DNA from 4 places in the Pseudoduganella sp. UC29_106 genome. Region 1 is predicted to be linked to each of the others. Evidence: predicted binding sites of a transcription regulator. Region 1 holds the regulator's gene; each other region holds the start of a gene.

Region 1 (5,211 bases):
GCATGATCGAAAAGGTGCAGGACTTCGGCAAGGTCGTCATCAAGGACGTGATGCACCTGAGCCCGCGCACCATCGGCCCGGACAAGCTGGCCGTGGACGCTGTCGCCATCATGGAAGAATTCCGCATCAACCAGATGCTGGTCACCGATGATGCGGGCATCCTGGTTGGCGCCCTGCATATCCACGACCTGACCCGCGCCAAGGTGATCTGATGAGCCGCCCCTACAATATGGACAACGTCAAGCGCGCCGCCAAGGTGCGCCTGATGATCTTCGACGTCGATGGCGTGCTGACCGACGGCAGCCTGCACTACGGCCCCGAAGGCGAGATGATGAAGACCTTCAACGTGCACGATGGCCTGGGCATAAAGCTGCTGCAGGAATCGGGCGTGCAGACCGCCATCATCAGCGCCCGCCGTTCGGCCACCGTAGCTGCGCGCGCCAAGGACCTGGGCATCGAGTTCGTGCACCAGGGCGGGCACGACAAGCTCACCCCCTTCCGCGCCCTGATCCAGCAACTGGGCCTGACCGAAGAGCAGGTCGGCTTCATCGGCGACGATGTGGTGGACCTGCCCATCCTGAGCCGCGTGGGCTTTGCCGTCAGCGTGCCGAACGGCCGCCCGGAAGTGCACAGCCGTGCGCATCATATTACCGAAGCGGCCGGCGGCCGCGGCGCCGTGCGCGAGGTGTGCGAATTCATTCTGCGCGCCCAGGGCAACTACGAGCGCATCATGACCCAGTTCATGGTGTAAGGGAGCAGCATGCGCAACCAGAGGACCGCCCACCGTTTCCGCCTGTCGCTCGGCATGCTGCTGGCGCTGTTTGCCGCCGTCGGCTCCTTCTGGATACTGGAGTTGCTGAACCGCGCCGGCGAGGAAATGCAGGCCGATATGCGGATGAATGAACCGGACTACATCGTCGAACGCTTCAGCTTCGTGCGCCTGAACAAGGTTGGCAAGCCAAGCTACATCATCTCCGGCGACAAGCTGACCCACCGTCCGATCGACGATTCCTCCGAGATCGACAAGCCGATCGTGCGCAGCCTGGCCGAGGACAAGCCTCCCATGGATATCCGCTCGAAAACGGCGCGGGTGGATGATGTGAACAGCCGCGTGACCCTGCGCGACGAGGTAAGGATCGACCGCGCCGCCGGGCAGGCGAACCAGGAACTGCACCTGGAAACGGATAAGCTGGTGATCTACCCGGACGAGGACCGTATGGAGACGGACCAGCCGGTGCGCATGAAATCGGGTGAAACCACCGCGCAAGCCAGTGGCATGCGCGCCAATAACGCCAGCCGACAGTTGGAACTGTCCGGCCGCGGCACGCTCGTCTTCCCGCCGAAGGCGCGCTAACCCAATACGAATGGAATTACGATGAAAAAACTCCTGCTTTCGGCAGTCCTGGCTTTGGTGAGCGGCATGGCCGCCGCCGAAAAAGCCGACTCCTACAAGCCGATGGAAATCAAGTTCGATAACCTGGAAGTGGACGATGTGAAGCAGCAGCGCATCGCCACCGGCAATGTGGTCCTCACGCGCGGCACGCTGTTGATGAAGGCGGCGCGCGCCGTGGTGTCGCAGACGCCGGAAGGCTTCCAGCACGTGGTGCTGACGGGCGGCGGCGGCAAGGCCACCTTCCGCCAGAAGCGCGACGGCGAAGGCGACCAGTGGGTGGAAGGCGAGGCTGAACGCATCGAGTACGACGAGAACGTTGAACTGGTGAAGATGTTCAGCAAGGCGAAGATCAAGCGCCTGGAAGGCGCCAAGCCGAGCGACGAAGTCGAAGGCGAATTCATCTCCTATGACAGCCGCAAGGAATTCTTCAGCGTGAAGAACACTTCCACCGGCGAGAGTAAAACAGGGCGGCGGCCGCGGCACGATGGTGATCCAGCCGACGCGCACCGCTCCACCGGCAACGCCGCCGGCCACGACCAACCCAACGCCAGCGGCAGGGAAATAAGCATGGCGGTTTCGACTTGCGAAAGCACCCTGGTCGTCAAGGGCCTGCAAAAGACCTACGGCAAGCGCCAGGTGGTGCATGACGTGTCGCTGCAGGTGGATTGCGGCGAAGTGGTAGGCCTGCTGGGGCCGAACGGCGCGGGCAAGACAACGTCCTTCTACATGATCGTGGGCCTGGTCGCGTCCGACGCAGGCACCATCGATATCGGCGGCGTGGACGTGTCCATGCTGCCCATCCACAAGCGCGCCACCCTGGGCCTGTCCTACCTGCCGCAGGAAGCTTCGGTGTTCCGCAAGCTGACCGTGGAAGAGAATATCCGCGCCGTGCTGGAGATTCAGAACGTGGACGGCAAGCCGATGACCAAGGCGCAGATCGACGAGCGCCTGGAAGCCCTGCTGGCCGACCTGCAGATCGAAAAGCTGCGCGAGAACCAGGCGCTGTCGCTGTCCGGCGGTGAACGCCGCCGCGTGGAAATTGCGCGCGCCCTCGCCACCAACCCCCGCTTCGTGCTGCTGGACGAGCCGTTCGCGGGCGTGGACCCGATTGCCGTGATCGAAATCCAGCGTATCGTACGTTTCCTGAAGGAGCGCAATATCGGTGTGCTGATTACCGACCACAATGTGCGTGAGACGCTCGGTATCTGCGATCGCGCCTACATCATCAACCAGGGTTCGGTGCTGGCTTCGGGCCGCCCGGACGATATTATTGCCGACGAGTCTGTCCGCCGCGTGTATCTCGGCGAACACTTCCGCATGTAAGCAAGGCCATGAAACAGTCACTGCAACTGCGAACCTCGCAACACCTGGCGCTCACACCGCAGCTGCAGCAATCCATCCGCCTGTTGCAGCTCTCGACGCTCGAGCTGCACCAGGAGTTGGAGCAGCTGCTGAGCGACAACCCGCTGCTGGAACGCCTGGATGATCCGCTCGATCATTCGGTGCGCCTGCTGGCGGACGGCGCCATCAACCAGGGCAATGGCTCTGCCGAAGCACCACAAGAGTCCGCGCCGCAAGGCGAGGGCGAATCCGCGCCCAGCGCCGAAGCCGACAGCTATGAAGGCGGTGAAGGCGGCGAAGGCGAGGGCGGCGACATAGGCGATAGCGACTGGAGCGATTCCGGCCGCAACAAGTCGCCGGACGACGAGGACAGCCGCCCGCAATTGGAAGCGAACCACTGCACGCTGCGCGAGCACCTGCTGGAGCAGATGCGCGTGACCGTGGCGGAAGCGCGCGACCGCGCGCTGATGGAAATCATCATCGATGCGCTGGACGAGAACGGCTACCTGGAAGAACCGCTGGAAGAGATCCATGCGCGCCTGCCGGAAGAGCTGGAAGTCGAACTGGAAGAGTTGCGCACGGCCCTGTTGCTGCTGCAGAACTTCGACCCGGTCGGCGTGGGCGCGCGCAATGCGTCCGAATGCCTGGCGCTGCAGATCAAGCGCCTGCCCAATGTGCCCATGGTCACGCGCCGCATGGCGCTGTGCATTGTCGAGAAGCATCTGACCTGGTTTGCCCAGCGCGAGTTCAACAAGCTGAAGAAGGCGCTGGACTGCGACGATGAAGACTTGCGCGAAGCGCAGGCGGTGATTCGCCAGTGCAATCCCCATCCGGGCGCTGAATTTGCGTCAGACGTGTCAGACTATGTCGTGCCGGACGTGATCGTGAAGAAGAGCCGCAATGGCTGGCAGGTCAGCCTGAACAACGACGTCATGCCGCGCCTGCGCGTGAATGCCTTGTACGCGAGCCTGCTCAAGCAGGGCAAGGGCGAATCCCAGATGAGCGCCCAGCTGCAGGAAGCCAAGTGGCTGATCAAGAATATGCGCCAGCGCTTCGACACAATCCTGCGCGTTTCGCAGGCGATAGTAGAAAGACAAAAGAACTTTTTCAGTCATGGCGCAGTGGCCATGAGACCCCTTGTGTTGCGTGAAATAGCTGATACACTGGGACTACACGAGAGCACTATTTCTCGGGTAACAACTCAAAAATACATGCTCACCCCGCATGGCATGTTTGAGTTGAAATATTTCTTTGGAAGCCACGTCGCGACTGAAGCTGGGGGTGAAGCCTCATCGACTGCGATCCGTGCGCTGATCGTGCAATTGACAGGAGCAGAAGACCCGAAAAATCCTTTATCCGACAGTAAGATTGCGGACATGCTGGGAGAACAGGGCATGGTCATAGCGCGACGTACTGTTGCCAAGTACCGAGAAGCATTGAAGATCCCACCAGTAAGTCTCCGCAAGTCTTTGTAGTGCACGGTTCCGCTGCATGCTACAAGCATGTATGAACTTGTAAGCGACATCATCTTTAGGAGTGTGTATGAATCTCACCATCAGTGGACATCATGTCGAAGTGACCCCAGCGATTCGCGAGTACGTGCAGAACAAGCTGGAGCGGATTAAACGCCATTTCGATCAAGTGATTGATATTGCTGTCATCCTGACTGTAGATAACCTCACCGAGAAAGAAAAACGTCAAAAAGCAGAGATTAATCTGCGCATGTCGGGTAAGACTGTGTATGTGGAGAGCCTTTCGCAAGACCTTTATGCCGCCATCGATACGCTGATCGACAAACTGGATCGCCAGGTCATGAAGCACAAGGACCGCGTGCAGAACCATAACCACGAAGCGATCAAGCATCTGCCGGACACTTACGAAGCACCAGTCACCGCTATGTAAAGGACACGCGGGACTCATCAACAAAGGGCGCATCTGGCGCCCTTTTTGCAACCTCACCCTGAGAACAATGAGCGAATACGTCATCACCCACATCAGCAACAGCACCGGCTTCATCACCCTCGACCGCCCCAAGGCACTCAACTCCCTCTCCCTCGACATGGTGCGCGCCATCACGCGTGCGCTGCTGGCCTGGCGCGGCGATGCGTCCGTGGCGGCGGTGGTGATCCGCAGCAGCAGCGGCAAAGCCTTGTGCGCGGGCGGTGATATCCGTTTCTTCCATGAAGTGGGCCACAGCTCGCCCAGGGCAACAGCGCGCTGCTTGAGGATTTCTTCACCGAGGAATACGGGCTAAATCATTTAATTCATTTCTACAACAAACCGTATATTGCCCTGATGGATGGGGTGGTGATGGGAGGCGGCATGGGCATCTCGCAGGGCGGGCCGGGCTGCGGCGTGCGCATTGTCAGCGGCCGTACGAAGTTGGCGATGCCGGAAGTCAATATCGGCTTGTTCCCGGACGTGGGCGGCAGCCATTTCCTGTCCCATGCGCCGGGCAGCCTGGGCATGTGGCTGGG
Region 2 (5,211 bases), 3.6 Mb from region 1:
TTGCCGGCGACACCTTGCCGAAATAGCGCGAGAGGCCGGTCAGCGTGCCGCCCGAGCCGACGCCCAGTACGATGGCGTCCACTTCATGGCCCATCTGTTCCCAGATTTCGGGGCCGGTAGTCGTTTCATGGGCCAGCGGATTGGCCGGGTTGTTGAACTGGTCGGCGAAAAAGGCGCCCGGGATCTCCCGCGCCAGGCGGGCGGCGTAATCCTGGTAATACTCGGGGTGGCCCTTGCCCACGTCCGATCGGGTCATGTGGACTTCGGCGCCGAGCGCCTTCAGGTGCAGCACTTTTTCGGTGGCCATCTTGTCCGGCACAACCAGTACCACGCGATAGCCCTTGTTGCGGCCGACCAAGGCCAGGCCCAATCCCGTATTGCCCGCCGTGGCTTCGACAATGGTGCCGCCCGGCTTCAGGCGGCCGTCGTTTTCCGCCGCTTCGATAATGGACAGGCCAATGCGGTCCTTGATGGACCCGCCAGGGTTCTGCGATTCGAGTTTCAGGAAAAGCCGGCAGGGACCGGTATCGAGGCGGGTAACTTCGACCAGGGGGGTGTTGCCGATCAGACCGTAAAGCGCGGCCGTACGTTCGTTTTGCATGCTGACTCCTTGCAGTCGCCGGGGCAAGCGATTGTGTCACCGGCCCCAAAGGGAAAAGCGCGCATTGTGGGGCGCGCCCGCTGAACAAAGAAGGAATGTTTCCGCAGTAGCTTATGCGGATTATAATCCCGTACCGCCGAAGACCGGCTTCGATACAACACACTGAAGTGGCAAAACTCTATTTCCGTTATTCCGCGATGAACGCGGGCAAATCGACCGCGATGCTGCAGGTTGCGCACAATTACGAAGAGCAGGGTCAGGCCGTGCGCCTGTTCACGGCCGCCATCGATGACCGTTACGGCGTAGGAAAGGTCACTTCGCGCCTGGGGCCGCAGCGCGAGGTCGAATTGTTCCATGCCGATACCAATTTCCTCACCGGGAACGAGAAGAAAGTCTCCTGCGTGCTGGTGGACGAGGCCCAGTTCCTTTCCACGGCCCAGGTCGTCCAGCTGCACCAGCTGGCCCAGACCAAGGGCATTCCCGTGATCTGCTACGGGCTGCGCACGGATTTCCGCGGCGAGCCTTTCCCCGGCTCCGCCTATCTGCTGGCCCTGGCCGACGATATCGAGGAGATCAAGAATATCTGTACCTGCGGCAAGAAGGCAACGATGAATATCCGCGTGGACGAGCAGGGCAACCGCATTCGCGAAGGCGAGCAGATCAGCATCGGCGGCAACGAGAGCTATCGCCAGGCTTGTGGCCGATGCTTCTACGCGGGCTGATCACCGCTTAAAAAACCCGGCTTGCGCCGGGTCGGATCAGAGCGACGCCAGGCTCAGGTTTGCTGGCGCTTGCGCAGTGCGGCGAGTCCAGCCAGGCCCAGGCCCATCAGCGCGAGGGAGCCGGGTTCCGGCACGGCTGTAACCAGGGCGGTGTTCAGATTGTCCAGCGAGAAGCCGCGGTCCAAATTGCCGCTGGTAGCTGTGAATGCGATGCTTGTTACATTCGCGAAGTTGATGACGAATGTCTGAAAGTCATTGATTCCGCCCGGCCCGTCATGCGCGCCGTCCAGATTCAAATCTGTCGTTATCGTGCCGCCGCCCGCAAGCTGGCCAACCAGATGCACAACGCTCGCGTCACCATTGGCGCTGAAGATATGCTCGGCAATGTCCAGTTGGCCTACGTCGAATGATCCCCCGCCCAATATGGACATGGTCAGGGTGGCTGTGCCGCTGTTGTTGTCGATTGTGATAAATGTGGTGCCGTTGGCGGGGCCGGTAACGGCGTAGTCGTGGGTGCGGTGCATGTGGAATGTAGAGGACGAGAACAGGAAGCCCCGGCTGGCCACGAAGGATTCTGTAGTGAGCCCGGAGGTTCCTGCCGCTACGGCGGTGTCCTCAAAGTCGATCAATCCTGCGTAACTTGGCGTCGCCGTCACTGCCAAAAATGCTGCTGCTATAAGGCTTTTAAATCCTGACTTCATATTTGCTCCCCTTTAAGATCAGACGAATAGCTTATTTAAGTAGTTTATCGGCCACTAAGCGGTGCTTAGCGAATTTCGGATGAGCAATAATCAGGCCAATTCGAGGAATCAAGGATTTAGAATTAAATCCGCCATATATTGTAAAAATTTCCGATATATACTTTTAAATTGCACTTAACGTTTGGGAGACGCAAAACGTTAAATACCTGCAATCAATGTTGTCTTCAATTCACCCTGTAACTGGGCTGTCATAATTGCCATGTAGCATCATTCGATCTGTTCCAGAAAGGTTGGTATGCGATCGGATGTGCTTTATGCGAAAACGCCCGCCGGGCAGGCGGAGGTGCAGGCGCGGCGCGCCGGCCTCACTGCGCGCCAACGAACCCTGCTGATCATGCTGGACGGACGCAAGCCGCTGTCCGCCTTGCTGCCGCTCCTCCCGATGGAAGAACTGGAGCCTGCGCTGGAGGCATTGCTGAGCCTGGGTTTTATCGCCGATCCCGCTGCACTGGCGGCGGCTGCGCCGAAGCCGGAGCCGCCGAGGCCCAACCCGCGCCTGATCGAAGCGAAATCCCTGATGCGCACGAGCGCGGAAAAATACCTGGGCCTGCTGGCTGCCGATCTCGTGCGGCGTATTGAAATGGCGTCTGACGAAGCCCAGGTGCAGCACGCCATCGGCATGTGGCATATGGCCATGCGCGATTCCAAATACGGCCGGGATATCGCCGGCCCCCTCCTTGAAAAAACACGCAGCCTGCTGATGGCTTAATGCGTGCGCGCCCAGGCGGACGGCGTCTGCCCGCAATAGTGGCGAAAGCGTTTCGTGAAATAGCTGGGATCCTCGTAGCCGACGAGGAAGGCGATACTCGCCAGCTGTAACTCACCCTTCAGGATCAGCGCCTGTGCGCGCAACATCCTGCATTCCTCCAGATAAGCCATCGCACTTACGCCCATGCTGGCGCGGAATACCCGTGTGAAGTGGTAGCGGCTGATATTCGCCAGGCCCGCCAGGGTGGCGAGATCGATGGGCTCATGCAAGTGAGCGTCGATGAAATCCTGGATGCGCTGCAGGGCGCGGGGGGACAAGCGGCCACGAATGGTATCCAAGCTGTTATCTCCCCATAGCAAGAAAGTGCCAGAAGAAAGCAATAGAGTACCACTGGAATTTGGGGTGAGGAAAGATAATCAATATTCGCTTTAAACCAACAATGAAGAGGCCACCATGAGCTACGTCCTGAATATCAATGGCAAGCCCCACACTGTCGATGTCGATGGCGATACCCCGCTGTTGTGGGTTTTGCGCGACGTCCTGCACATGACTGGGACCAAGTTCGGTTGCGGCATGGCGCTTTGCGGCGCCTGCACTGTTCATCTGGATGGCCAGCCCATCCGTTCCTGCAGCACGCCGGTTGAGACTGTAGGGAAGGGCAAGATCACGACCATCGAGGCGATCAGCGCGACGCCGGCCGGCAAGAAGATCCAGCAAGCGTGGATCGCGCACGATGTGCCGCAGTGCGGCTACTGCCAGTCTGGCCAGATCATGAGTGCCACCGCGCTGCTGGCCAGCAATCCGAAACCGAGCGACGCCGATATCGAGGCCGCCATGTCGGGCAATATCTGCCGCTGCGGCACCTATTCGCGCATCCGCGCGGCCATCAAAACCGCTTCGAACGCATAAAGGAGACCGGCATGAACTCTCCAACCGAATTCCGGGATTCCCGCCGTCACTTCCTGCAAGCCAGCCTGGGCGCGGCTGGCGGACTGATGCTGTCCTTCTACCTGCCGGGCGCTGCCGCCGCGGCAGCCACCACCGCGTTCAAGCCGAACGCCTTCATCATTATCGCGCCCGACAGCCGGGTCACCATGGTGATGCCTTATGTGGAAATGGGGCAGGGCACCTATACCTCGATCCCCATCCTGCTGGCCGATGAGCTGGAGGTGGACCTGGACAAGATCACCTGCCAGCACGCGCCAGCCGATCCGGCCTATAAGCACGGCATGTTCGGCGTGCAGTTGACGGGCGCTTCGGCCAGCATCCGCGCCGCCTGGAAGCCGCTGCGCGAAGCGGGCGCGACGGCGCGCACCATGCTGGTCCAGGCGGCTGCCGGCCAGTGGAAGGTGTCGCCGGACAGCTGCAAGGCGGCGCATGGCGAAGTGGTCCACACGGCATCGGGACGCAAGCTCAGCTACGGCAAGCTGGCCGCAAAGGCCGCCAAACTGCCGGTACCGAAACAGGTGGCGCTGAAATCGCCGGAGGCCTATACCCATATCGGGAAGTCCGCCAAGCGCCTCGATGTAGCGGACAAAGTCAACGGCAAAGCCATGTTCGGCATCGATGCCCAGGTGCCCGGCATGAAGGTCGCAGCCGTGAAGGCTTGCCCCGTCTTTGGCGGCAAGCTCGCATCGGTCGATGAAGGGCCGGCAATGAAGGTGAAGGGCGTGCGCAAGGTCGTCAAGCTGGAGAATGCCGTCGCCGTCATCGCCGACCACAACGGCGCCGCCAGGAAAGGCCTGGCCGCGCTGGACATCAAATGGGATGAAGGCCCGAACGCCAAGTTCTCGTCCGCCGCCTGGGAACAGGTGCTGGAAGAGGCCGCCCGCAAGCCCGGCCTGATGCATATCAAGGAAGGCGACTTCGCCAAGGCTGCAGCCGGCGGCAAGACGATCGACGCCGTCTATTTCGCGCCCTTCCTGGCCCACGCCACGATGGAGCCGATGAACTGCACGGCCCACGTAAAGCCGGGCAGTGTGGAAATCTGGACCGGCACGCAGACGCCTGAACGCTGCGTCAACTTCGTTTCCCAGGCGCTGGGCGTGGAACCGAAGACGGTGAAGATCAATAACTTCCTGCTGGGCGGCGGCTTCGGGCGCCGGCTGGAAGTGGACGTGGTGGTGCAGGCCGCGCAGATTGCCAAGCAGGTCAACTATCCCGTCAAGGTGATCTGGAGCCGCGAGGAAGACACCCAGCACGACTACTACCGGCCTTTCTACCGCGACGAACTGAGCATGGCGCTGAATGCCCAGGGCATGCCGGTCGGATTCCGCCATCGCTTTGTCGGCTCCGCCATCGAAGCGCGCTATGCGCCGGCCTGGATGGCGAACGGCGTCGATACGGATGCAATCGACGCTGCCGAAAGCCCCTACCACTTCGATAATCGCCAGGTGGAATACCTGGCAGTGGAAACCG
Region 3 (5,211 bases), 940 kb from region 1:
TTGGCCGCAGCACGGGGGCTTCGAACTGGCAGGTGTCGCTGCTCAGCGCTTCCAGCCGGCTGGTTGGCAATGGGCTGCTGCCGGACGACCTGTATGCCGCCGACCGCCGCTCGGTCTATACGAGTCCCGACCGCACGCGCAACCAGCTACGGCAAGTGCAGGCGAGCTTGCAGCATCAGCTCAGCGCCGCGACCGAGGTTTCGCTCGCGGTGTACGCCCGCACAAGCAGGCGCGATACGACGAACGGCGATATCAGCGATGCCTACGCCGATTGGCTCTCGGCCGCGGACGCCGACGCAGATGTGCGGCCAGGCGGAGCGGCGCCTTCCGCGCGGCAGTGTGCAGATGGCTGCGCGACGGCGGGCGGTGCGACGGGGCAATCGCCGTCGGCCTCGGAGGCGCCGCTGGCGGCGGCGCTGAATACGGCGGCGACGCGGCAGCGGAGCCAGGGCGTGAGCGCGGGGCTGCAGACGGTGGCGGGCGCGCACCGGTTGGCGTTCGGCGCGAGCTTCGACCGCAGCGGCATGTCCTTCGCTCAGTACAGCCAGCCAGCGGAATTCGGCGCCGCGCGCGACGTGAAGCCGCAGGGAGAGGACGAGGCACGCGAGCTGGAAGCCGCCGTCACCGGCCGCGCCCGCAGCACCGGCCTTTTCGCCAGCGACACATGGACCATCGCGCCAGCATGGTACGTAACGATGGCTGCCCGCTACAACCACGCCCGCGTATCGAACGCGCTGTTGCGCGATGACGGCAGCGTGCAGCGCGAAGCCTTCACCTACCGCAAACTGAATCCGTCGCTCGGCGTCGCACACCAGCTGCAACCGGGTCTCACCTTGTTCGCCAACGCCGCGCAAAGCAACCGCGTGCCGACAGTCATCGAGCTTGGATGCGCCGATCCGGAAGAACCCTGCCGCCTGCCCGTCGGCCTGCAGTCAGACCCCTACCTGAAGCAGGTCGTCTCCCGCACAATCGAAGCCGGCGCACGCTGGAAATCCGGCGTCAGCAATGCGACGCTCGCGCTTTACCGCACGATCAATCGCGACGATATCCTGTTCCGCGCCGCCGGCCAGACCCAGCACGGCTACTTCGCCAACTTCCCGCGCACGCGCCACCAGGGCCTGGACTTCAACGCTGCCACGCGCGCCGGCGCGTTCGACCTGCGCCTCGCCTACAGCTACCTGGACGCCACCTACGACGCCACCGGCAGTCTGTTCACCGGCACGCGCGACGTAACCATCGTCCCCGGCACGCGCATTGCCGGCCTGCCCCGCCACACGCTGAAGCTGGCCGCCGACTGGAGCGCCGCGCCTGGCCTCACGCTAGGCGCCAATATCACGGCCGTGTCGCACCAGACCGTGCAAGGCAACGAAGACGGCGCCCATCCGGAATGGCGCGTCGCCGGCCATGGGCTGCTGTCGCTGCACGCGACCTACAAGACAGGCAAATGGGAATGGTATGCACGCGTGAGCAACCTGACCAACCGGCGTTACGAAACCTATGGCGCTGCCGCAGCCAGTTTCTTTCCCGGTGGACGCCTGCTGACGCAAGGCCAGGCCGAGGAAACGCGCTTCGTCGCCCCCGGCGCACCACGCGCTGTGGCGGCCGGAGTGCGATTCAGCTTCTAGAACTGATACTGCGCACTGAAGCCGGCCACCCAGTTGCGTCCCGGTGCCGCCTCGTAATAGCGCTTGTTCGTGTCGCCGACAATCACGGAACCGACATAAGTACGGTCCAGCAGGTTATTCAGGCGGGCATACTCGCGTAAGCGCCATCCCATCCAGTCCTGCTTCGCCGTCAGCCGCGCATTGAGTACGCTGTAGCCAGGCGCCGGGATATCGGCGTTGGCGTCTTCCGCATAGACCCTGGCTGCCGCCACCGCTTCCAGCGCCGCGCCAAAGCGCTCGCCGGCGGACCTCCAAGCCAGCTCGCCGAACAGGTTCGCGCGCGGCACGCCCGGCAGGCGCGCACCCTCGCGGACATTGCCGAAAGCCTGGTCATAGGTCGCGCGCAGCACGGTGAGCGCCAGCCGGCCGCTGAAGCCCGCGCCCAGTTGGCTGCTCAGGGACAGTTCCCCGCCCTGGCGCAGCGTCTTGCTCGCGTTGCGGTAGCTGGTGCGGCCGCCGCTCGAAGCGTCGACTACCAGTTCATCGCTGGTGCGCACCTGGAACAGCGCCACGTCCACGCGGGTGCCGCCCATCTGCGCCTTCACGCCCGTTTCCAAGTGCGTGCTGCGGGCCGGACGCAGGTTGAAATTGAAGCCCGCACCCGCGCCGGAGTAGAACAGCTCATTCAAGGTCGGCGCCTCGAAGCCGCGCGCCGCGCTGGCGTAGAGATTCAGCGTTGGCGTCAACTTATAGAGAGCGCCCAACAGCGGCGTGCTGCGGCTGTAGTGCAGGGAGCCGCTGTCGTTGCCGTTGGAGAGGAAGCGGTCGTCCACGGACACGCGCAGGCGCGAATGCCGCAGCCCGGCCGTGAACTGCCAGCGCTCGCCCGCCCATTCCGTCTGCAGATAGGGATCGGAGTTGGACACCACATCCTGCTCATCGCGCCGCAGCTTGCCCTGTACACCGAACACATTGCCGATGAAGTTCTCGTACCCTTTGCGGTCGTCGCTGGAGCGGCCATATTCGACGCCGGCCGTCGTGGTCAGCTTGCCGCCGGCAAGCGGGCGCACATCCTGCCAGTTCAGGTCCGCCCCATAGAAATCGCGGTCGAAGTCCACCACGCCGCCGGAGTGGCTGGACGGAGCCTGGAAGGCCTTGGAGAAGGACTGGAACTGGATGACCTGGCGATTGCCGCCCCACACGCTCAGGTGCAGGCGGCTGTCGCCGAAGCGCTGGTCCCAGCTGGCGCCGGCCTGCTGGTGGTCGATGCTCTTGCGCGTGTTGTAGCGCTCGGCCAGCGTGCGCTTCGGCGTTTGCGTATCGGTCGCATCGATCTCGCCGGCGCGCGGATCGCGCTGGAAGGTGGCCCAGGTCACGCCTAGCGGGTCTAGCGTATCCTTCTGGCGCAGGCCGCTCGCGACCACGGTGAGTTTGCTGTCCGCACCGGGACGCACGGTGATCTTTGCCATTCCCTGGTCGCGCCGCGCCGCGCTGTGGTCGCGATAGCCGTCCGTCTCGAAGCGGGAGGCATCCAGCACATAGCCGACGCCGGCCGCGCTGCCTTGCGCGTTCAGGTCCGTCTTGCGCAGACCATCGCTACCGGCGGAGAAGCCCGCCTCCACGCTCGGCGCACCTTCGCCTTCGCGCGTGAACAGCTGGATCACGCCGCCGGAATGGTTGCCGTAGATGGCGGAATAGGGGCCGCGCAGGACTTCGATGCGTTCGGCCATGTCCAGGTTGAAGGTGGCGGCCTGGCCCTGGCCGTCCGGCATGCTGGCCGGGATGCCATCCGCGATCAGTCGCACGCCGCGCACGCCAAAGGCCGAGCGGGCGCCGAAGCCGGCGCGAGGAGATTTGCAGGTCCTGCGCATAGTTCTGACGGTTTTGCGCCACCACGCCCGGCACCGCGGCCAGCGCTTCGGACGCATTCACGCGCACCTGGCCGTCGCGGATGCGCGCCGCGTCCAGCACATCGACTGCGGCCGGCAGGTCGAAGCTGGCATGCTCGATGCGGCTGCCGCTGACGACGACCACGTCGGCAATGGCATCGCCCTCCGGCCCCGCACAGGCCAGGGTGGGGACGAACAGTCCGGCAATCAGACCGGCGATGACGTTCAGGCGGATCGGGCGCTGCATGTTGAACTCTCCTCGATGTGGTTTTTCACCACAGTAAGCAATATACCTGCCATGCCGTGCGCGGGCCGCCCCCGTGCTGGCATATGGATTGCATCGTATAGCGGGCCAACACCATACCAAGGAGACACCATGAAAGCAATCCTGTGCCTGGCGCTGTGCGCCATGGGCGCCGCCGCCGCAGCGCCATTCGCCTATGTACCCAATGAGAAGTCCGGCACGATCAGCGTGATCGACACGGCCAGCGACACCGTCGTACGCCAGATCGCCGCCGGCAAGCGCCCGCGCGGCATCGCCAGCGATGAGCGGGGCCGCCAGATCTTCGTCACCGACGCCGCCAGCAGCGTTTTGCTCGCCATCGACAGCAGCAGCGGCGTCACCGAAGCGCTGGCGCTGGGCCGCTCGCCCGAAGGCGTCAGCGTTTCGCCGGACGGCAAGCTGGTGGCGGTGGCCGTGGAGGAGAACAACAGCGTGACGCTGTTCGATGCCGTGACCCACGCCAAACTGGCGGACATCCCCGTCAAGGGCCGCAACCCGGAGCACGCCGTCTTCAGCCCGGACAGCCGCTACCTCTATGTGAGCGCCGAGGAAGCCGAGCAGGTGGACGTGATCGATGTCGGGCGCCACAAGCAGACCGGCTCCGTGGCCGTGGGCCTGCGTCCCCGGGGCATCGGCTTCTCGCCGGACGCCAGGCGCGCCTACGTAGCCTGTGAACTGGTGAACACCGTCTATGTAATCGACACGGCCTCACTGCGCACGCTTGCGGCCATACCGGCCGGGAAGAATGCCAACGGCATCGCCGTGCATCCGGACGGCCGCAGCGTCTATGTCTCGAACGGCATGGACGGCACCGTGATGCAGATCGATACCGCCCGCAACGCCGTCAGCGCCACGATCCCGGTCGGCAAGCGGCCCTGGAACATGGCCCTCACGCCGGACGGCGGCAAGCTGTATGTGGCCAACGGCCGCTCCAACAATGTTTCGGTGATCGACACGGCCAGCGCAAAGAAGGTGGCCGATATCCCCGTGGGCGAACTGCCCTGGGGCGTAGTGATCCGTTGAGTGGAGCAACAGGTGTTCAAGTTTGGAACATATGGAGCGCCGGTCAGCACGATTTCCCCCGCCGGATGCGCTGGCACGGCAATTGCGGAATACACAAGCGTGCCGCTTCGCACCGGGGCGGTCCCCACAACACACTGAATAGAGGACGACATGAATCTCGCGGACATCAGCAAACTGGGCGTGGCCAATCCCTTCAAGAAGCGTTACGACAACTACATTGGCGGCAAATTCGTGCCGCCGGTGAAGGGAGAGTACTTCGCCAACATCACTCCGATCACCGGCCTGCCGTTCTGTGAAGTTGCCCGCTCCACCGCGGAAGATGTCGAGCTGGCGCTGGATGCCGCCCACGCCGCGAAGGAGGCCTGGGGCAAGACCTCGCAGACCGAGCGCGCCAACATCCTGAACAAGATGG
Region 4 (5,211 bases), 450 kb from region 1:
GTTAATGATTCTTAAGGAGTTTATTGAAATTTTCAACGCTGATCAACAAGCATGAATAGCGATTTTGGCGGACTCATAATCCGTTGGTGCCCGGTTCGACTCCGGGGAGGCCTACCAGTATCAAAAAAAAGCGGCTCAGGCACCCAGCCTGGGCCGTTTTTTATTTTTCAGTGCGAATGCTCATCAACCCAATGCCGCGCCCACGATTTGGCGTATGACACTGCAACCGGTGCTGAATCGGTGACGCAGAGTTCCGGGAACACATGTTCGTCCAGCCCTTGTCCTTCTTCACGCGAGATGGTGACTTGGGCAACGTAGCAGCTGTCATTCCTTCGGACCGGCTCACAATCGAGGATGAAGCCCCTGTAGCGAATGGCGCTGTGGATGGACATGATCTTCTCCCGGCGAGGTTCGGTTCATGTCAACAGTATAGGAAGTAAATTCCGATAAAGCTGTGCGATATTATTGGGCTTTAGCTGCTGCCGCGTTGGTCCAACAATCCCAGGGAGCTTATGATGGCCGCTAGTTGCGAACACTTCTCCGAGATCCATACTTACAGCGGCAACACTGTCGGCTGTGAAGAATGCCTGAAGACCGGCGACAAATGGGTACACCTCAGGCTTTGTCTCACTTGCGGCCACGTCGGCTGCTGCGACTCATCGCCGAACAAGCATGCGACGAAACACTTTCATGAGACGGGGCATCCGCTGATCAAGTCTGTCGAGCCTGGAGAGACTTGGGGGTGGTGCTACGTTGACAAAAAGATGTTTCCGGCGATTTGAAGCCTGTTGAGGGGCCGGCGGTTCAAAACCAAACCAAAGGCAAAGAACCGGTGGCAGCCCCACTGGGGCTGCCACCCTACCACATCGTGGCAGACACCTGCTTTTTGTCGTGGGTTCTTAGTCAGCCGGCGGCGCTTCGATTGCGGCGGCGCAGGCTAAGCATGCCGAATCCGATGGCGACGAGGGCGATCGTGCCAGGTTCGGGGACAGCGGCAGCCGGAGCGAAATCGGCATTGAAGCCGTTCAGCGTCAGGTTACGATCGGGGAAGGGCGCGAAGGTATCGAGCACCAGTCCGAAGCGCAGCACATCGGCGCTGCCTAGCAACGCGAGGGCGGAAGCGTAGGTGGTGAAGGGGCTGCCGCCGCCGAATGCGGAGGTGTCGTAACGGCCGGCGTCGTTATTGCCGATGAGGTTAACGCCGCTGTAGGCGTTCAGCTCGGCATCCGTATTGACGTAATTCGGCGAGTCGCCCAGGTAGATCGAAATCGATCCATCTCCCACCGTGTCGTGATTCGTATCCAGCTGGATTCGCAGCCTCGGCGCACCGCCGCCTGCGCCGCCGGAATTGCTGACGAAGTTAGCGCTGAAGCTGGTGAGCTGGGAGAACGTGAATGCCTGGTCCGGATAGAACAGCACGTAGCTGAAGCTGTTTGCAGTGGCGGTGAGCGTATACGGCGGCGTGCTGCCCAGCGGCGTCGCCTGGTTGCCATCCGAGCCGTCACCGGTATCGTAGCTTCCTGTTACCGGGCCGGCGAAGGCGCTCGTAGAGATCAACAGCGTGACGCCTGCAAGCAATTTCGGCAAAGCGCGGGTGATGAAATTCGAATTCAGCATAGTCCCCTCTCTCATGGTTAACATCGAATTATCCGGCAGCTGAACCGCCGTTCTTCCCGGAGTGCAATTTGCATGCCACTGGGCAGCAAGTGCGCGTGATGTTCTTTAGAATCAAGGGATTAGCTAAAAAGTTAAAAATTCGATCAGACCAACAATGTAAACTGAGCGTAAAATTTTCCGACACAAATGAGTAACGTAACCGTCGGATGGTGCATTCAACTGCGCCGACAAAGCTCTCTTCCGATAAAAGCCAGGCCCATAAGACCGCCTACGGAAAAGAACAGTCTTGCCGAGTTGACGGCTTCAACCAAAAGTTCTGTTGAGAACACCGCGCCAAACATGCAAAGGAATGGGACGATGCAAATACCGTTTAGAAAGTCGGAAATGACCTCACGGTACTGCAGTCGAATGGGCTGAGTGCGACGTAATCGAAGTGCTGGGCGCACGCCACAAGCGGCCATCCCGACAAGGATCGTCGCCATTTCGAACGGGCTCCCGTCGAGCGAAATCAAGCTAAAGTACCTTTCGATACCTGAGCGCAGCGACGGCCAATACCCCGAGAGAACTGCTGATGAAATCACGGGCTGGCGATTCGCTTATGCCAAAGGCTCCGGCAAAGGCGAGTCCTGCCATTGCGCCGCAAAGGCAGAACCTCGCGAAATCAAATGTGCTGACTTGCCTGGACATTGATATCCCCCGTGTGACCAGTCTAACTCGTGAGATTAGACAATGCTGGCGCAAAGAGTTCGATGTTTGTGCCGGCGCAAACTGCGGGTGTCAGCGCCGCTGGAGTACATCCTTCCTGAACCAGTCCTCGAGCATTTGCTTCTCGTGGCCGTAGAGGTCCTGGTTGTAGCGGTTGATGCTCATCTGGTAGTTCGGGTCGGAGAGTTTGCTTTCGCCGCTGCGGATCACCTGTCCGTCCTGCTCGATCGAATAGCGGAAATGCATGCGCGGCCAGTCGGCCTGGCCTTTGAGGATGCGGATGTCGCGCACGGGCACGCGGGGGAAGACGTCGCCGGCGAGGTCGATGTCGAGGAACTCTACCTTGAGCACTTGCCCGGCAGGCAGCTGTTCGGACAGCCGATTCAGGTGCTGGTTGAAGATGTATTCCATCGACTCCAGGTCGCTGCGCCAGCGCGGCACGTCGGTCATCTTGTCAGTGTCGATGTAGGTGACCTGCGCGGTGGCGAAGGCGCCGCCGGACGCGATCATCAGCGCAAGCGCACTGGCGGTACGGTAGACGAGCTTGTTCATGGTGATTCCTTTTGCATGTGCAATTTCACTATACGCCCATTCTGGCGCAGTCGCGTGATATGTACATCGTGTAACAAAAGAAGTGATTCCTCTCCTGTTTATTGTTGGCGGGGGCAGGCATAGCATGTCCTTACCTCAACCAGGAGACCGACATGAACAAAGTAATCCTCGCTGCCATCCTGGCCCTTGCCGGCGCCGCGCATGCCGCGGACGATGCCAAGCCGTCCACGCTGCCGCTGAACCAGTTCGGCTCGGTGCTCGGCGAAAACCTGCAGTGGCAAGCCTTTCCCGCTTTCCCGCCTGAGGCGCGGCTGGCGGTCGTGGTGGGAAATCCGAAGGAGCCTGCGCCCTACGTGGTGCGCGTGAAGCTGCCGGCCGGCGTGAAGCTGATGCCGCATACGCATCCGGAGGATCGCATCTATACCGTGATGTCAGGCGTGTTCTACATCGGCATCGGCACGACCTTCGATCCCGACAAGCTGCAGGCTTACGCGCCAGGCTCCGTGCTGGTGCTGCCGAAGAACACGCCCCATTTCCACTGGGCGCGTTCGGGCGACTACATGACCCAGGTTTCCGGCGTGGGGCCGCTGGGCATCAAGTACATCCGAGAGGAGGACGATCCGCGCAATCATTGAGCCTTCCGCGCCATCGGCAAACCACGTGCTAACATAGAGTTCTCCAGCGCAAAGTTCGCCTACGTTCATGTTCACCGATTGCTACGCCACCCAGTTCCGCCGCTCCGCCAATGCCATCAGTCGGATTTATGATGACGAGCTGCGGCCGACGGGGCTGAAGATTTCGCAATTCAGTCTGCTGCGCGCGCTGCGTCGCCTGGGGGAGACGACGATGACGGAAATTGCGATCGATGTGGCGCTGGACAAGACGACCATCTCCCGCAATATCAAGGTCCTGATCGACGCCGGCTGGGTCGAAACCGGCACGCAGGAAGATGCGCGTTTCAAGACCGCGCGTCTCAGCAAGAGCGGGACGAAGAAGCTGGTGCAGGCCGAAGTCCACTGGCGCCGCGCCCAGCAGCGCGTGGAAAAGGAAGTGATGCCTTTCCTGAACGGCCCCGCCAACGAGCGCCTGCTCGACACGCTCCAGACCATCCAGAAAGCCGCTGCGGAAATCAGCAATTAAGTTCATTGACATTGGTTGCATCTGCAACTACTCTGAACGAGCTGCAGCGCCGAATACGCGGCTCTTTTTTCGCTCAAATGGTTGCAGCTACAACTATATCGGATCAAGGAGACACACTGTGGAAGCCACAGCCATTTACACGTCGGACAAGCCGCGCGGGATGACGCGCGAGGAGCGCAAGGTCATCTTCGCGTCGTCATTAGGTACCGTTTTCGAGTGGTACGACTTTTACCTCTACGGTTCGCTGGCCGGCATCATCAGCAAGCAGTTCTTCGCCGGCGTTAACGAGACGGCCGCCTTCATCTTTGCGCTGCTGGCATTTGCCGCGGGCTTCGCCGTGCGTCCCTTTGGCGCCCTGGTGTTCGGACGGCTGGGCGACATGGTAGGGCGCAAGTACACCTTCCTCGTCACGATCATGCTGATGGGCATATCGACCTTCATCGTCGGTGTGCTGCCCAATTACGCCGCGTGGGGCATCGCCTCACCGGTTATCCTGGTCGCACTGCGCCTGCTGCAAGGGCTGGCGCTGGGCGGAGAATATGGCGGCGCGGCGACCTATGTGGCCGAACATGCGCCCGAGGGCAAGCGCGGGGCGTACACCGCGTGGATACAGACCACGGCCACGCTGGGCTTCTTCCTGTCGCTGGCGGTGATCCTGATCGTGCGCCTGGGAATTGGCGAGACGGAGTTTGCCATCTGGGGCTGGCGCGTGCCTTTCCTTGCGTCGCTTGGCCTGCTCGGCATCTCGCTGTGGATCCGGCTCACGCTGAGCGAGTCGCCAATGTTCCGCAAGATGAAGGCCGAGGGCAAGACGTCGAAAGCGCCGCTGAAGGAAGCCTTTGGCAACTGGCACAATGTGCGCCTGGTGCTGGTCGCGCTGTTCGGGCTCGTGGCGGGTCAGGCGGTGATCTGGTACACGGGCCAGTTCTACACCCTGTTCTTCCTGACCCAGACCCTGAAGGTTGACAGCGTTACGGCCAACCTGCTGGTCGCCGGCGCACTGGTGATCGGCACGCCGATGCTGGTGGTGAGCGGTACGCTGTCCGACAGGATAGGCAGGAAGCCGATCATGATGGCGGGCTTCCTGCTGTCCGCGCTGCTCTTCATCCCTCTGTTCAAGACGCTCACCCACTACGCCAACCCGGCGCTGGAATCCGCGCAGGCGCGCTCGCCCGTGACCGTGGTCGCCGATCCCCA

What was found. Region 1 encodes sigma-54, which starts transcription at its own class of promoters, with help from an activator protein. Its sites were predicted from a motif close to TGGCANGNAANCTGCTTT; they were not measured.
Region 2: ACHMW6_RS14525 (PEP-CTERM sorting domain-containing protein) is a predicted target of sigma-54. The motif match lies at 2,105-2,122, and genes of this name have one in related genera.
Region 3: ACHMW6_RS00445 (beta-propeller fold lactonase family protein) is a predicted target of sigma-54. The motif match lies at 3,818-3,835, and genes of this name have one in related genera.
Region 4: ACHMW6_RS29515 (PEP-CTERM sorting domain-containing protein) is a predicted target of sigma-54. The motif match lies at 1,678-1,695, and genes of this name have one in related genera.

What each region holds. Positions count from the first base shown of each region.
Region 1 is NZ_CP171977.1:6,368,261-6,373,471, reverse strand. It holds gene ACHMW6_RS31745 (SIS domain-containing protein) at 1-212, shown strand, start outside; gene ACHMW6_RS31740 (KdsC family phosphatase) at 212-751, shown strand; gene lptC (LPS export ABC transporter periplasmic protein LptC) at 761-1,354, shown strand; partial or broken gene lptA (lipopolysaccharide transport periplasmic protein LptA) at 1,376-1,789, shown strand; gene lptB (LPS export ABC transporter ATP-binding protein) at 1,961-2,716, shown strand; gene ACHMW6_RS31720 (RNA polymerase factor sigma-54) at 2,725-4,209, shown strand; gene hpf (ribosome hibernation-promoting factor, HPF/YfiA family) at 4,277-4,636, shown strand; partial or broken gene ACHMW6_RS31710 (enoyl-CoA hydratase/isomerase family protein) at 4,704-5,211, shown strand, end outside.
Region 2 is NZ_CP171977.1:2,803,648-2,808,858, forward strand. It holds gene ACHMW6_RS14515 (pyridoxal-phosphate dependent enzyme) at 1-601, opposite strand, end outside; gene ACHMW6_RS14520 (thymidine kinase) at 769-1,323, shown strand; gene ACHMW6_RS14525 (PEP-CTERM sorting domain-containing protein) at 1,377-2,024, opposite strand; gene ACHMW6_RS14530 (hypothetical protein) at 2,332-2,793, shown strand; gene ACHMW6_RS14535 (helix-turn-helix domain-containing protein) at 2,790-3,131, opposite strand; gene ACHMW6_RS14540 ((2Fe-2S)-binding protein) at 3,247-3,702, shown strand; gene ACHMW6_RS14545 (molybdopterin cofactor-binding domain-containing protein) at 3,714-5,211, shown strand, end outside.
Region 3 is NZ_CP171977.1:12,316-17,526, forward strand. It holds gene ACHMW6_RS00435 (TonB-dependent receptor) at 1-1,625, shown strand, start outside; gene ACHMW6_RS00440 (TonB-dependent receptor family protein) at 1,622-3,409, opposite strand; gene ACHMW6_RS00445 (beta-propeller fold lactonase family protein) at 3,870-4,799, shown strand; gene adh (aldehyde dehydrogenase) at 4,950-5,211, shown strand, end outside.
Region 4 is NZ_CP171977.1:5,918,694-5,923,904, reverse strand. It holds gene ACHMW6_RS29525 (hypothetical protein) at 168-392, opposite strand; gene ACHMW6_RS29520 (ubiquitin carboxyl-terminal hydrolase 14) at 516-782, shown strand; gene ACHMW6_RS29515 (PEP-CTERM sorting domain-containing protein) at 904-1,617, opposite strand; gene ACHMW6_RS29510 (DUF3016 domain-containing protein) at 2,395-2,874, opposite strand; gene ACHMW6_RS29505 (cupin domain-containing protein) at 3,027-3,509, shown strand; gene ACHMW6_RS29500 (MarR family winged helix-turn-helix transcriptional regulator) at 3,577-4,014, shown strand; gene ACHMW6_RS29495 (MFS transporter) at 4,175-5,211, shown strand, end outside.